3 regions of the Halomonas kashgarensis genome follow, and region 1 is predicted to be linked to each of the others. Evidence: riboswitches for the same ligand, from Rfam matches in the RefSeq annotation. Region 1 holds a riboswitch; each other region holds the start of a gene.
What was found. Region 1 has a riboswitch for thiamine pyrophosphate ahead of thiM (hydroxyethylthiazole kinase). Riboswitches for the same ligand answer to the same signal wherever they lie in the genome.
Positions count from the first base shown of each region.

Region 1 (4,065 bases):
CTCTGGTTCCCTTGGTCATCTCCGCCGCCTTGCTGCCCTGGGTGTGGCAAGCGCCCCATCCCTGGCACTGGCCGGGCTTTCTGCTTTCGGGTGTGCTGGGCATCGGCGCTACCGCTTTCATTACCCTGGCGTTTCGTTATGCGCCTGCGGCGATTGCCGCGCCGTTCGATTACACCGCCATGTTGTGGGCGGTATTATTGGGTTGGTGGTTCTGGGGGGAAATGCCCGACGCATGGGTATGGGTGGGCAGTACGCTGATTATCGGTAGTGGCTTGGCGATTGCCTATCACGACCGGCGTACCACACTGAAGCGCCGCCCGACGGCTTGAACTGTGCCGCCGAGCTGGAGCTGTCGTTTCAGTTAACAACCTTTGGACCTTTGCCGTCAGGTAAAACGGAACGAGCGAGCCGCCTGCTCGGGATCGGTCTGTCCGCAAATAGCCGAAATCACGGCGATGCCATGGGCACCTGCCTCTCGTACGGAACGGCAATGCTCGGCCTTGAGACCGCCTATCGCCACGCTGGGCAGCGGGCTGGCTTGGGCGAGGGTCGCCAGACCCTCAAACCCGATCGGCTGGGCATGGTTCTGCTTGCTGGGAGTGGCGAAGACCGGCCCCAGGCCGATGTAATCGAGTATTTCCACGGGGGCCGCAGCCAGTTCGTCCAGCGAATTAATGGAAAGGCCGATGATGGCGCCGGGCTTCATGGCGTCTCGCGCCTCGTGGACGGCAGTATCGCTCTGGCCTACATGCAAGCCGTCGGCGCCGCTCTCCAAAGCAACTGATAGACGATCATTGATGATCAACGGGACGCCCGAGCCTTCCAGTATCTCTTTCAGACGTATCGCCTGGGCTATCATTTCGGTGTCGCTGGCATGCTTGTCGCGCAGCTGCACCATGGTGACTCCGCCCCTAACGGCAGCGGCCACCGTACTTTCCAGCCCGTGCCCACGGCACAAGTCGGGGTCGGTCACTAGATAAAGGGAAAGGTTACAGCGCATTGGTCACCTCCACATTGGCCTGGGCCGCCAGCTGCTCGGGAGTCAGCTGATAAAGAGCATCGATGAAAGCGACCTGGAAACTGGCCGGGCCCCGGGCGTCATGGGCGGCCTGGGACCCGGCCACGGCGAAGCTTGTCAGGGCCGCGACGCAGGCGTTGAACGTGTCCCGAGGCGAAGCGGCGATAAAGGCTCCCGCCACGGCGCTCAATCCACAGCCCAAGGTTGTCACGGTGGGCATCAACTCATGGCCGCCGTGAACGAGAACATGCCGCTGGCCGTCGGTGACCAGGTCGTACTCGCCCGTTACCGCGACCAGGCAGGCATGATGGCGAGCCAGGCGGATGGCTGCCTGGGTGGCGTTTGCCGTACTGTCGGTGGCATCCACGCCACGCCCTGGGTTGGCCATGCCGTCGAGTGCCAGGATTTCCGAGGGATTGGCTCGAATCAGCGTGGGCGAGGCGTCGAGTAGCGTAGCCGCCAACTGCCGGCGGTAAGCCGTGGCGCCCACGGCGACCGGGTCGAGTACCCACGGCTTGCCCTGTACCTGCGCCGCCTTGGCGGCCTGAAGCATGGCCTCGGCCCAGGCGGGGGATGGTGTTCCGAGATTGATGGAGAGTACGTCGGCCAGGCCGACGAATTCCACCACCTCCTCGCGGGCATGTAGCATTGCCGGTGAGGCACCCATCGCCAACAGCAGATTGGCCGAACTGTTCATGGCCACATAGTTGGTGATGTTGTGCACCAGCGGACGCTGGCGGCGTAGCGCTTCAAGCGCGGAGGCAAGATCAAGTGGTGCGGGCATCATCGCTCCCAGGCGCGGACGAAGGCCGGCCGGAGACCGATCACGACTTCCTACGCCGGCATTATCCGGTTCAGGTTCAAGGGTACATCTCAGCTGCATGAAAGCCTGCAGCGCCCCTGTCGTTACTGGTGCCTATGCTACACCGCTGGCCGATTCGATTCAGCTGCCTTTCTTGGGTTGCTTGACCATGCGCAGGTAGGGTTTCTTCTCGTCCCAGCCTTCGGGGAATAACGTCTTGGCGTCTTCGTTGCTGACCGAAGGCACGATGATGCAGTCATCACCCTCGCACCAGTTCACCGGGGTAGCGACCTTGTAGCCGTCGGTTAGCTGGAGGCTATCGAGCACTCGCAGGATCTCGGCAAAATTGCGTCCGGTGCTGGCAGGGTAGGTGAGCGTCAGACGAATCTTCTTGGCCGGATCGATAATGAACACGCTACGCACCGTCAGGGTGTCGTTGGCGTTGGGGTGAATCATGTCGTAAAGGTCGCTGACCTTGCGGTCGCTGTCCGCCAGCAGCGGGAAATTCAAGCCGTGGCCCTGGGTTTCCTCGATATCGCCAGCCCAGGCGTGGTGGTCGTCGATCGGATCGACGGATAGCCCGATGGCCTTGGTGTTGCGCTTGTCGAACTCGGGCTTGAGACGGGACACTTCGCCAAGTTCGGTGGTGCAGACCGGGGTGAAGTCCTTGGGGTGGGAGAACAGAATGACCCAATCATCCCCGGCCCACTCGTGGAAACGAATCTTGCCGGCGGTGCTGTCCTGTTCGAAATCTGGTGCGATGTCACCTAGGCGCAATGTCATGGGATTCTCCTTGTATAGGTGCAGTGATAAGCTTTCCTGCCTAGCATAGAATCAATTTCTTAGGCTTAAAAGTTCTTCTTGGAAGTTTAACTATATCAATATGTTCTTTCACCGTCTCTTCGCGGCTAGGGCAAGAACGGCAGTTCGCAACATAGGGTCAGGAGTCAATCATGCGTTTTTCGGGCGAGCAACACCCCGGGGTGCAGCCCACCCCGGCAGAAACCCAAGGGTTCCGTTTGAACCACACCATGTTGCGCGTCAAGGACCCGGAAAAGGCTTTGGCTTTCTATTCGCGGGTATTCGGCATGAGCGTCGTGCGGCGTCTTGATTTCGAGGAGATGCAGTTTTCGCTCTATTTCCTCGCCAATCTGGACGATCACACCGCGCCACCGGAGGATAGCGCTCAGCGGACCGTCTGGACATTCAGTCAGAAAGGCCTGCTGGAACTGACTCACAACTGGGGGACGGAGACGCAATCCGACCTGGCTTATCACGACGGCAACAGCGAACCCCAGGGCTTCGGCCATCTGTGTTTCTGCGTGCCCGACCTGGACGCCGCCGAGGCCTGGTTCGACAGCAATGCGGTGGAATTCGTCAAGCGCTCCGACCAGGGCAAGATGCAGGACGTCATCTTCATCAAGGATGCCGACGGCTACTGGATCGAGGTCGTGGAAGCCGCCCGCCTGGACAGCCTGGGGAATTAACCGCCATGGCCAAGTTACTCTTTCGCCTGCACAACGTGACCGACGAAGAGGCGGCGGAAGTGCGTGAGCTGCTGGCCGAGCATGGCTTCGATGTCTACGAGACCCAGGCGGGCTTGTTTCGCCTGGGCGTCGAGGCCATCTGGTTGCGCGACGCGAGCCAGGCGGAGCAGGCCCAGGCCGTACTCGAGTGTTATCAGGACGAGCGGCGCGTTCGCCTGCAGGCGGAGTATCGCGAAGCCGTGGCCCGCGGTGACGCACCGACCCTATGGCGCCGCGTGACGGCGCACCCCTTCCAGATGCTGCTGGTAATGGTGGCCGTAATCCTGATCGCCGTTATCTCGTTGGCGCCTTTCCTGGGGTTTTGAGCGTCTCTGCTGCCGGCTCGTTTCGCCGTGTCGATTTTGCGTGGAGAACTCAGGTGAACGCCATCAAGTGGCCGCGCTTGACGTAAAACGTTGCTCCGTCATCCCCTGCTTGCAGTGTGAACTCCTCTCCGGCGGGATAGCGTAACCAGCTACCTGCTGGATAGACGGTCTCGCTCTGCTGCGCCTGCAATGCGCCTTCCAGCACCAGTATTTCCACCCCGGCACAGGAGGACGCAAAGGTACTGCAGATGTGGGGTTCCCAGCGCTCCAGGCTGACGCTTTCGGTAGCGTGCTTGTGCAGCACCTTGTACGACACGCCCGGTCGACGGTCGGGTTGCCACGGTGAAAGGGCGCAGTTGCGCGCAAACTGATGGGTATCGCCGGGATCGAATT
Region 1 covers NZ_CP137552.1:3,117,681-3,121,745, reverse strand. The annotation lists gene R5M92_RS14280 (DMT family transporter) at 1-329, shown strand, start outside; gene thiE (thiamine phosphate synthase) at 386-1,000, opposite strand; gene thiM (hydroxyethylthiazole kinase) at 990-1,802, opposite strand; TPP riboswitch at 1,833-1,930, opposite strand; gene R5M92_RS14265 (peroxiredoxin) at 1,962-2,603, opposite strand; gene gloA (lactoylglutathione lyase) at 2,774-3,307, shown strand; gene R5M92_RS14255 (DUF6164 family protein) at 3,313-3,672, shown strand; gene R5M92_RS14250 (cupin domain-containing protein) at 3,722-4,065, opposite strand, start outside.

Region 2 (4,065 bases), 660 kb from region 1:
TTCATCGTGGAATGCCCGGGCTGTGTCCGGGTCCAAGCCCAGGTTGAACTGGTCTTCCCAGCGGAACTCGAAGCGCGCCTTGGAGAGCGCGTTATCGCGCCGCTGCGCCGCCGGGTGGCCCTTGGCCAAATTCGCCGCGTGGGCGGCAATCTTGTAGGTGATGATGCCGGTTTTGACATCATCCTTGTTGGGTAGGCCAAGGTGCTCTTTGGGGGTGACGTAGCAGAGCATTGCACAGCCAAACCAGCCGATCATCGCAGCACCAATGCCGGAAGTAATGTGGTCGTAGCCGGGGGCTATATCCGTCACCAGCGGCCCAAGCGTATAGAAAGGCGCTTCGTCGCAGTACTCCAGCTGCTTGTCCATGTTCTCTTTCACCAGGTGCATGGGCACGTGGCCGGGGCCTTCGATCATCACCTGCACATCGTGCTTCCAGGCAATGTGGGTGAGTTCGCCCAGGGTTTTCAGCTCGGCCATTTGCGCTTCGTCGTTGGCATCGGCAATCGAGCCGGGGCGTAGGCCGTCGCCGAGGGAGAACGCCACGTCGTACTGCTTGCAGATCTCGCAGATCTCCTCGAAGTGGGTGTACAGGAAGCTCTCCTGATGGTGATACAAGCACCACTTCGCCATGATGGAACCGCCACGGCTCACAATGCCGGTGACGCGGTTGGCGGTGAGCGGCACGTAGCGCAGCAGCACCCCCGCGTGAATGGTGAAGTAGTCCACGCCCTGTTCGGCCTGCTCGATCAGCGTATCGCGAAAGACCTCCCAGGTGAGGTTTTCGGCGATGCCGTTGACCTTCTCCAGCGCCTGATAAATGGGCACCGTGCCGATCGGCACCGGTGAGTTGCGGATGATCCATTCGCGGGTTTCGTGGATATTGGCCCCGGTGGAGAGGTCCATGATGGTGTCCGCGCCCCAGCGGATGCCCCAGGTCATCTTGTCCACTTCCTCTTCAATGGAGGAGGTTACCGCCGAGTTGCCCAGGTTGCCGTTGATTTTGACCAGAAAGTTGCGGCCAATGATCATCGGCTCGCTTTCAGGGTGGTTGATGTTGTTGGGAATGATCGCCCGACCTCTGGCGACTTCATCGCGAACGAACTCTGGCGTTATCTCGTCCGGAATGCTGGCGCCAAAGCTCTGGCCCGCATGCTGGTGGCCCAGGATGCGTTCAACCTCTGACGTTCCCAGCGCCTGGCGGCGCTGGTTTTCCCGCAGGGCGATGAACTCCATCTCCGGCGTGATGACGCCTTGGCGTGCGTAGTGCAGCTGGGTCACGTTTCCAGTCCGCCCGTCCTTTGTAGAGAGTGCACGGCGCGGGGTACGGGTCAGATCAAAACGCAGCTGGGCAAGGGTGGGGTCGTTGGCGCGGCGCTGGCCGTACTGGCTGGTGGGGCCATCCATAAACTCGGTGTCGTTGCGCTCTTCGATCCAGGCCCGGCGCAGCTCTGGCAGGCCCCGGCGCAAATCAATCTGGGCGTTGGGATCGGTGTAGGGGCCGGAGGTGTCGTACACTAGCAGCGGCGGGTTCTCTTCATCCACACCGCTGGTTTTGGTGGGCGAGAGAATGATTTCCCGAAACGGCACGCGAATATCTGGCCGCGAGCCTTCCACGTAAACCTTGCGCGAGCCGGGCAGCGGGGCCACGGCAGCGGCATCCACCTGGGCGGTTTCGGCGAGAAAGTGGGCGGTTTTACTCTTGACGGTCCTGATCATGATGGTTTCTCTGTATTGTTGGTGGTTATTCAGAAAGGTCGTGATCGATCAGCTCAAGGCCCATCTGCCAGAAGTCGATTTCCAGGCGGGTGGCATCACGGAAGATCTTGCTGAGCTCACGAAAACGAGTGGGGGTGACATCGGCCAAGCGAGCATCGAGCCACGCAAGCTCCTCCTGCATGGCGGCCTGGAACTCGTCGCCTTCGTACATGGCAATCCAGGCATCAAACGGGTTTTGGCTGCCGCGCAGAGTAGAAGTTTGGGCGTTCAGCCAGTTGGCGATTTCGCCGTAGCCGAAAAGGCAGGGGGCCAGCGCCACGTGCAAATCGAGCAAGTCGCCGCGGTTGCCGGTATCCAGCACATAGCGGGTGTAAGCGAGCGTGGCCCTGGCTTCGGGGAGCGCTTCCAGCTCCTGCTCGGAAATACCCCACTCCTGGCAAAAGCCGACGAGCAGGCCCAGCTCCACATCCACGATGGCTTTCATTCCTTCATGGGCTTGGCGTAAATCCGCCAAGGTGGGGCTTTTATAGGCAGCCAGCGCGTAGGCGCGGGCGAAGTGGATCAAGAACAGGTAGTCTTGCTTCAAATAGTGTCGAAACGATGCCTCAGGCAGCGTGGCGCTACCCAGCTGGCGCACGAAATCGTGCTCGATATAGGCGCGCCAATCTTCTTGGCAGGCGGTGGTGAGATCGGTAAAGCGGTAACCCATGATGCCTCCGGTGATGATGATCCGGAGGGTGGGCGAATAAGACCGAGGGAATGGCGCGGAAAGGTGGCGTGCGATCGTGAGAGAGCTAGCCATGGCCATCGCTTGATCCCTACGCCGGTACCCGCGCCGCTCGTAGTGTGAGTAGCAGCGCATTAGCCGGATCAGGTTCAGCGGGACCAGCACTTGGCAGCAAAAAATGCTCACCCTGCGCCATCTCAGCCGGATTTCACCGGCACCCCGTCAAGCTGTTCGTTAGCGGAGTGTAGAAGGCGGGTGGTGGAGATGCAATGGTGCATGATGGCGCAGCCCACTTTCATCCGCGTAAACGGCACCGGTGCTGCTTCGTTATCGCTTGGATTCAATACTTTTCCAAACCAGCCCAACCAACAAAATCGCCAGTACGGCGAACAGTAGGGCGGCGCCCGTGGAATTCAGCACCTGCAGGGTTAGGCCTGAAACGACCAGCCAGAGTGCTGGGATGATGGCGGCGATACAGAGGGCGAACCCCCGCAGCAGGATAAGCATCAGCCCCAGCGTGGTGACCGCCGTGGGGTCGGCGTGTATGCCGAACACTTCTGCCTGGTGCCAGGAGCCGCCGCTCAGCGGCGCCGTCAGCGGCATGATGATCAGGCTGAAGCCGGTGATGGCGATGCCTATGGCAACCGGTGGGTTTGTTGCGCTCGGTGCGTTATCCATTCCCCATCCCGTTAGCGCAATCCATACCAGCAGCACGGCCTTGATTATGAAAGCGTAGCCATATCAGCACAAATACCGTATTCACAAACCAGTACTGGGCCGTTGAGTGGCTCGCCCTCACACCATTTGCAATGACTGCTTGCGCGTTGGCGGGGGATAGGCAGCGTCGATTTGCGCCAGGTCATCGTCGTCGAGTCTGAGCTTATCAGCATCAAAATTCTGTTTGAGATGCTCTAGGTTCACGGCTTTAGGAATGGCAATCACACCGGGGTGACGTAGTGCCCAGGCGAGGGCGACTTGAGCGGGGGTGGCGCTGTGTTTGTCGGCGATGCGTTGCAGGGCGGCGTCGCGCAGCAGGGCGCCGCCTTGCCCGATCGGGCAGTAGGCCATGAGCGGCATGCTGTGTCGTGCCTGCCAGGGCAGCACGTCGTACTCGATGCCGCGGGCTCCTGGATTGTAGAGCACCTGATTGGTGGCGCAAGCGGGCGCATCGAGTTCTGCCAAGTCGTCAACGTCGAAGTTCGACACGCCCCAGCGCAGAATCTTGCCCTGTTCGCGCAGCCGCTCAAACGCTTCTACGGTTTCGCTCAGCGGGTACTGGCCGCGCCAGTGCAGCAAGTATAGATCGATAGTGTCGGTGCCTAATCGGCGCAGGCTGCGCTCGCAGGCGGCTAGTACCCCCTGGGTGCTGGCGTTGTGCGGGTAGATCTTGCTGACCAGATAGACTTCATCACGCCGGTCGCGAATTGCTTGGCCAACGATCTCTTCAGCGCCGCCCTCGGCATACATCTCGGCGGTATCGATCAACGTCATGCCCAGGTCCAACCCTTCACGCAGTGCCCTGAACTCAGCGTGGCGCTGCCCGGCATTCTCGCCCATGTGCCAGGTGCCCTGGCCGATACGGGGTACGCTGTCGCCGCCTAGTTCGATCGTCTGCATATTCT
Region 2 covers NZ_CP137552.1:314,096-318,160, forward strand. The annotation lists gene thiC (phosphomethylpyrimidine synthase ThiC) at 1-1,716, opposite strand, end outside; gene tenA (thiaminase II) at 1,742-2,425, opposite strand; TPP riboswitch at 2,515-2,675, opposite strand; gene R5M92_RS01335 (hypothetical protein) at 2,771-3,121, opposite strand; gene R5M92_RS01340 (aldo/keto reductase) at 3,239-4,060, opposite strand.
Region 2: another riboswitch for thiamine pyrophosphate. It lies ahead of tenA (thiaminase II); the one in region 1 lies ahead of thiM (hydroxyethylthiazole kinase).

Region 3 (4,065 bases), 1.2 Mb from region 1:
GTCGGCCCCGGCACTCAGCGCGATGCCGATCTGGGCCCGCTGGTGTCTCCAGCGGCCAAGGAGCGGGTGGAGCGCTTGATCGAGGTCGGGGAAAAAGAAGGTGCCAGGTTGATGGTCGATGGCCGTGGCTGCCAGGTGGAAGGCTATCCACAGGGCAACTTCGTCGGTCCTACCCTGTTCGCCGATGTGACCGGCGAGATGACCATCTACCGCGAGGAGATCTTCGGTCCCGTGCTGTGCGTGGTGAGTGTCGAGACGCTGGATGAGGCCATCGATTTCATCAACGCCAACCCCAACGGCAACGGAACTTCCATCTTCACCAATTCCGGCTGGGTGGCGCGGCGTTTCGAGAGCGATATCGATGTTGGCCAGATCGGTATCAACGTGCCGATTCCGGTGCCGGTGGCCTACTTCAGCTTTACCGGCTCGCGGGCTTCCAAGCTGGGCGATCTGGGCCCCAACGGCAAGCAGGCAATCGCCTTCTGGACCCAGACCAAGACCGTTACCGCGCGCTGGTTCGAGCCGGAAAACGTCTCCAGCGGCATCAATAGCACGATTTCGATGAGCTGAGAGCGTTGCCGTTAGATTGAGTATACGAAAGCGGCCCCGAGCATCTCGGGGCCGCAGCTGTGTGAGTGAAACGTCAATGGAACTTAGAAGTTCTCTAACAGGGGAATGCTTTCCAGTAGCAGCTTAGCCATGGGCACGAGCTGGCTTTCGTGCATCACCAACACGCTGTCTTCGCTTTTGTAGTCCGGCCCCGGCGGGATCACCACCGCGAATTCTCCCTCTTCCAGATGAAACTCGTGGAGTTCCCGCATGCCCTGGCTGGTAAGACAGTGGGCGCAACGGTACGTGTCGTCCTCGCCGTAAACCAAGCGATGGTACATCTTGAAGAAGGTGTAGAGTGTCAGCCCTCCCTCGAACGCCGGCCAACGGGCGGGAATCGTGCGGGTAGAAATGTCCACGTTCTCGCCCTTGGCTTCGGCCTTGGCAAGCGCCCGGGCCAGGGGTTCGGCGAGAAGCGAGGCGCCATCGCTGGGGAAGTCGCGACCGCTGGCGGTTGCCGCGCGAAAGGCGTGCATGGCGGCTTCCAGGTCTTCCACACAGGTCAGCGGATAATCGGCGTTGTGCAGGGCTTCGGGATCGAAGACGCCATTCTGCCAGCCGTGGATCACACGCAGGGTGAGATGGCCCCGCTGCATGGGCCGTGCTACCAACAAGTGCAGCATGATGCGAATATGCAGTTGGCGTTCATCGGCGTTATTGCGAAAGGCGTGATACGGATCGGCAAACAGCTCATGCAGGCGACCTTGAGTATGTTCCTTGGCTTCGGTATAGCGCATTGCTGTTTTCCTGTCGGTACTGGTCCGCTACGCTGACGGCGGGTGCTCAGGGAAAAGTATTGATTACCGCAGTATGGCGAGCGCAACGGTGTATGGGAAGAGCCGCTGAAGGTTCGTTCCTGCTTCAAATCAACTCGATAATAAATTAACAACAAACAGGTAAAAACATGACCGCATCCCTTAGCCGCTTCCCCATTCCGGAAAGCCTGGAAACCCTGCCCGAGGATATTCGAGGCACGATACTCGCTGTACAGGAAAAGGCGGGCTTCGTGCCCAATGTGTTTCTCATGCTGGCGCATCGTCCTGCCGAGTTTCGGGCGTTTTTTGCCTACCATGACGCCTTGATGGAACGCGAATCCGATACCTTGACCAAGGCCGAAAAGGAGATGATCGTGGTGGCGACCAGTGCCCGCAATCAGTGCCTTTACTGTGTGGTGGCCCACGGTGCCCTGGTACGCATCTACAGCAAGGATCCGCTGCTCGCCGATCAGGTGGCGATCAATCACCGTGCCGCCCCGCTCAGCGAGCGCCACCGGACCATGCTGGATTTTGCCCTGCACTGCGGGCTGGAGGTGGGTGAATTGACCGAGACATGGCGGATACGCCTGGGCGAGGCGGGATTCAGCCAGGACGATATCTGGGATATCGGTGCCATTGCCGCGTTCTTCAGTCTTTCCAATCGCCTGGTTACCCTGACCGGAACACCGCCCAACGAGGAGTTCTACCTGATGGGGCGGCTGCCCCGGGAAAAATGACAGCTCGTCGCGTTGGCTGAATTGTCTGCGCTTTACATGGCGCCAGCGTTTACCGATGATGGCGCTCTCGGCCACGGTCGAAACCACAATCCATTCACTGTCGCCAGGGGAGCCCCGCCGGTCATGACGCCGCGGGGGCTGAGAAAGCCGAGTGCTGACCCTGGAACCTGATCCGGCTCATACCGGCGGAGGAAGTGCGACATGCTTTACCTGATCTCGGCCGCGCTCGGCGCGGCACTGCTGTGCTTTGCTTTTCTGGGGCTGCGTGCCCGCCGGGCCGATGGCCCGTTGGATGACTACATTACCGCCCGCAACTCGCAATCGGCTTCCAGCCTGGGGCTTTCGTTTCTGGCCTCGGGCATGGGCGCCTGGATTCTCTTCGCTCCACCTGAAATCGGCGCCTTCGTGGGGCCGTTGGCCCTGGCGGGTTATGCCGTCGGTTCGGCGCTGCCCTTCATCGTGCTGGGACTCTACGGGCCGAGGATTCGCCGTCATCTTCCAGAAGGGCGCAGCATCGGCGAGTTCGCCCAGGCGTGTTACGGAACCGGAGTGCGGCGCTGGGTATCGGCCGTTTCGGTACTCTATATGGCGTGCTTTCTGGCGGCGGAACTCACCGCCATCGGTGCGATAACAGCACTGCTTTCCGATGTGCCCCCTGCCTTGGTGGTGGTCGGCATCGCGTTGACCACCTTGCTCTATACCGTGATGGGAGGGTTGCGGGCGAGCCTGGCAACCGACCGCTGGCAAGCCTGGCTGCTGCTTGCATTACTCTGCGTGGTGGGCGGCGTGGCCCTGGTTCGTCTGCCCACTATGCCGGCTCCGGCCGCGCTGCCTTCGGCTCCCCTGGGCAGTGAGCTTAGCGTGGCGCTGACCCTGGTGATAGCGGTCACCGCCGCCAATCTCTTTCATCAAGGCTATTGGCAGCGGGTCTGGGCGGCGCGGGACGATGTCGCGCTCGGGCGTGGTGCGTGGCTGGGCGCCACCACCACCGTGGTAGTGGTGATGATGGTGGGGGCGCTGGGCATACTGGCCGCCATGAGCGGGGTCGCTCTGGGCGAACCGCCGATCCCGTTCTTCGCTCTGTTATCTCAGGCGCCCGACTGGCTTGCCTTGCCGGCACTAGTGCTGGCAGTAACGCTGGTGGCTTCCAGCGTGGATACCTTGCAAAGCGGTATCGCTTCGCTGGTGGTGGCGGGGTCGGGCCAGTCGGGGCTGAACAAAGAAGGACGTTCGATTCTTGTCGCCCGGCTGGTGACGATCGCGCTGATGGTGCCGGTGGTCATCGTGGCGCTGCAGGGGCTTTCCGTGCTGCGGCTGTTTCTGATTGCCGACCTGCTGTGCGCCGCCATCGTGGTGCCGGTCCTGCTGGGCCTGTGGCAGCGCATGAGGCCTGCGGCGGCCGTTGCGGGAGGTGTCGCCGGTATGCTTGGAGCCATCCTGCCCGGTTGGGTTTCTCAGGGCAGTTTGCAGGCGGGGATAATGACGGCAAGCTTTCCGGAAAGCATTCCCACCCTGGCCCCTTTTCTGGGAGCGCTTGTCGCCTCGCTCGTCATCAGCCTGTTGTTTGCCTGGATGATGCCGAAAAAGCAGCGCCTGAGCTTATGAAGTTTTAGGTCTCTCCTGTTGCGGCTGTTGAGAAAGTCAGTGTCCTGTCGCCGCTTGAGATTGAGAAAAAACCCTACCTCTTGGTGGCGTTTTGCCGCCGCACCGGTTTGGCGCCGGTGTTACCTTTAATATTCAATCAGTAGCTTTACTTCCCGCCAGCACGGTCATACATGGCACGGCTGGCGAGCGCCTTCGGCAACCACCAAAGGTCTGCATCATGGCTAAAATGCTTCGTTTGTTTGACGTTCTGCTTGCTGCCATGGGGCTTTTGATTGGACTGCCGTTAATGGTGTTATTGACCTTGGTCGGCTACTGGGAAACTGGTTCCCCCTTGTTCCGCCAGCAGCGGGTGGGGTATC
Region 3 covers NZ_CP137552.1:1,878,467-1,882,531, reverse strand. The annotation lists gene R5M92_RS08630 (CoA-acylating methylmalonate-semialdehyde dehydrogenase) at 1-570, shown strand, start outside; gene R5M92_RS08625 (hypothetical protein) at 654-1,346, opposite strand; gene R5M92_RS08620 (peroxidase-related enzyme) at 1,514-2,101, shown strand; TPP riboswitch at 2,197-2,313, shown strand; gene R5M92_RS08615 (sodium:solute symporter) at 2,303-3,706, shown strand; gene R5M92_RS08610 (sugar transferase) at 3,924-4,065, shown strand, end outside.
Region 3: another riboswitch for thiamine pyrophosphate. It lies ahead of R5M92_RS08615 (sodium:solute symporter); the one in region 1 lies ahead of thiM (hydroxyethylthiazole kinase).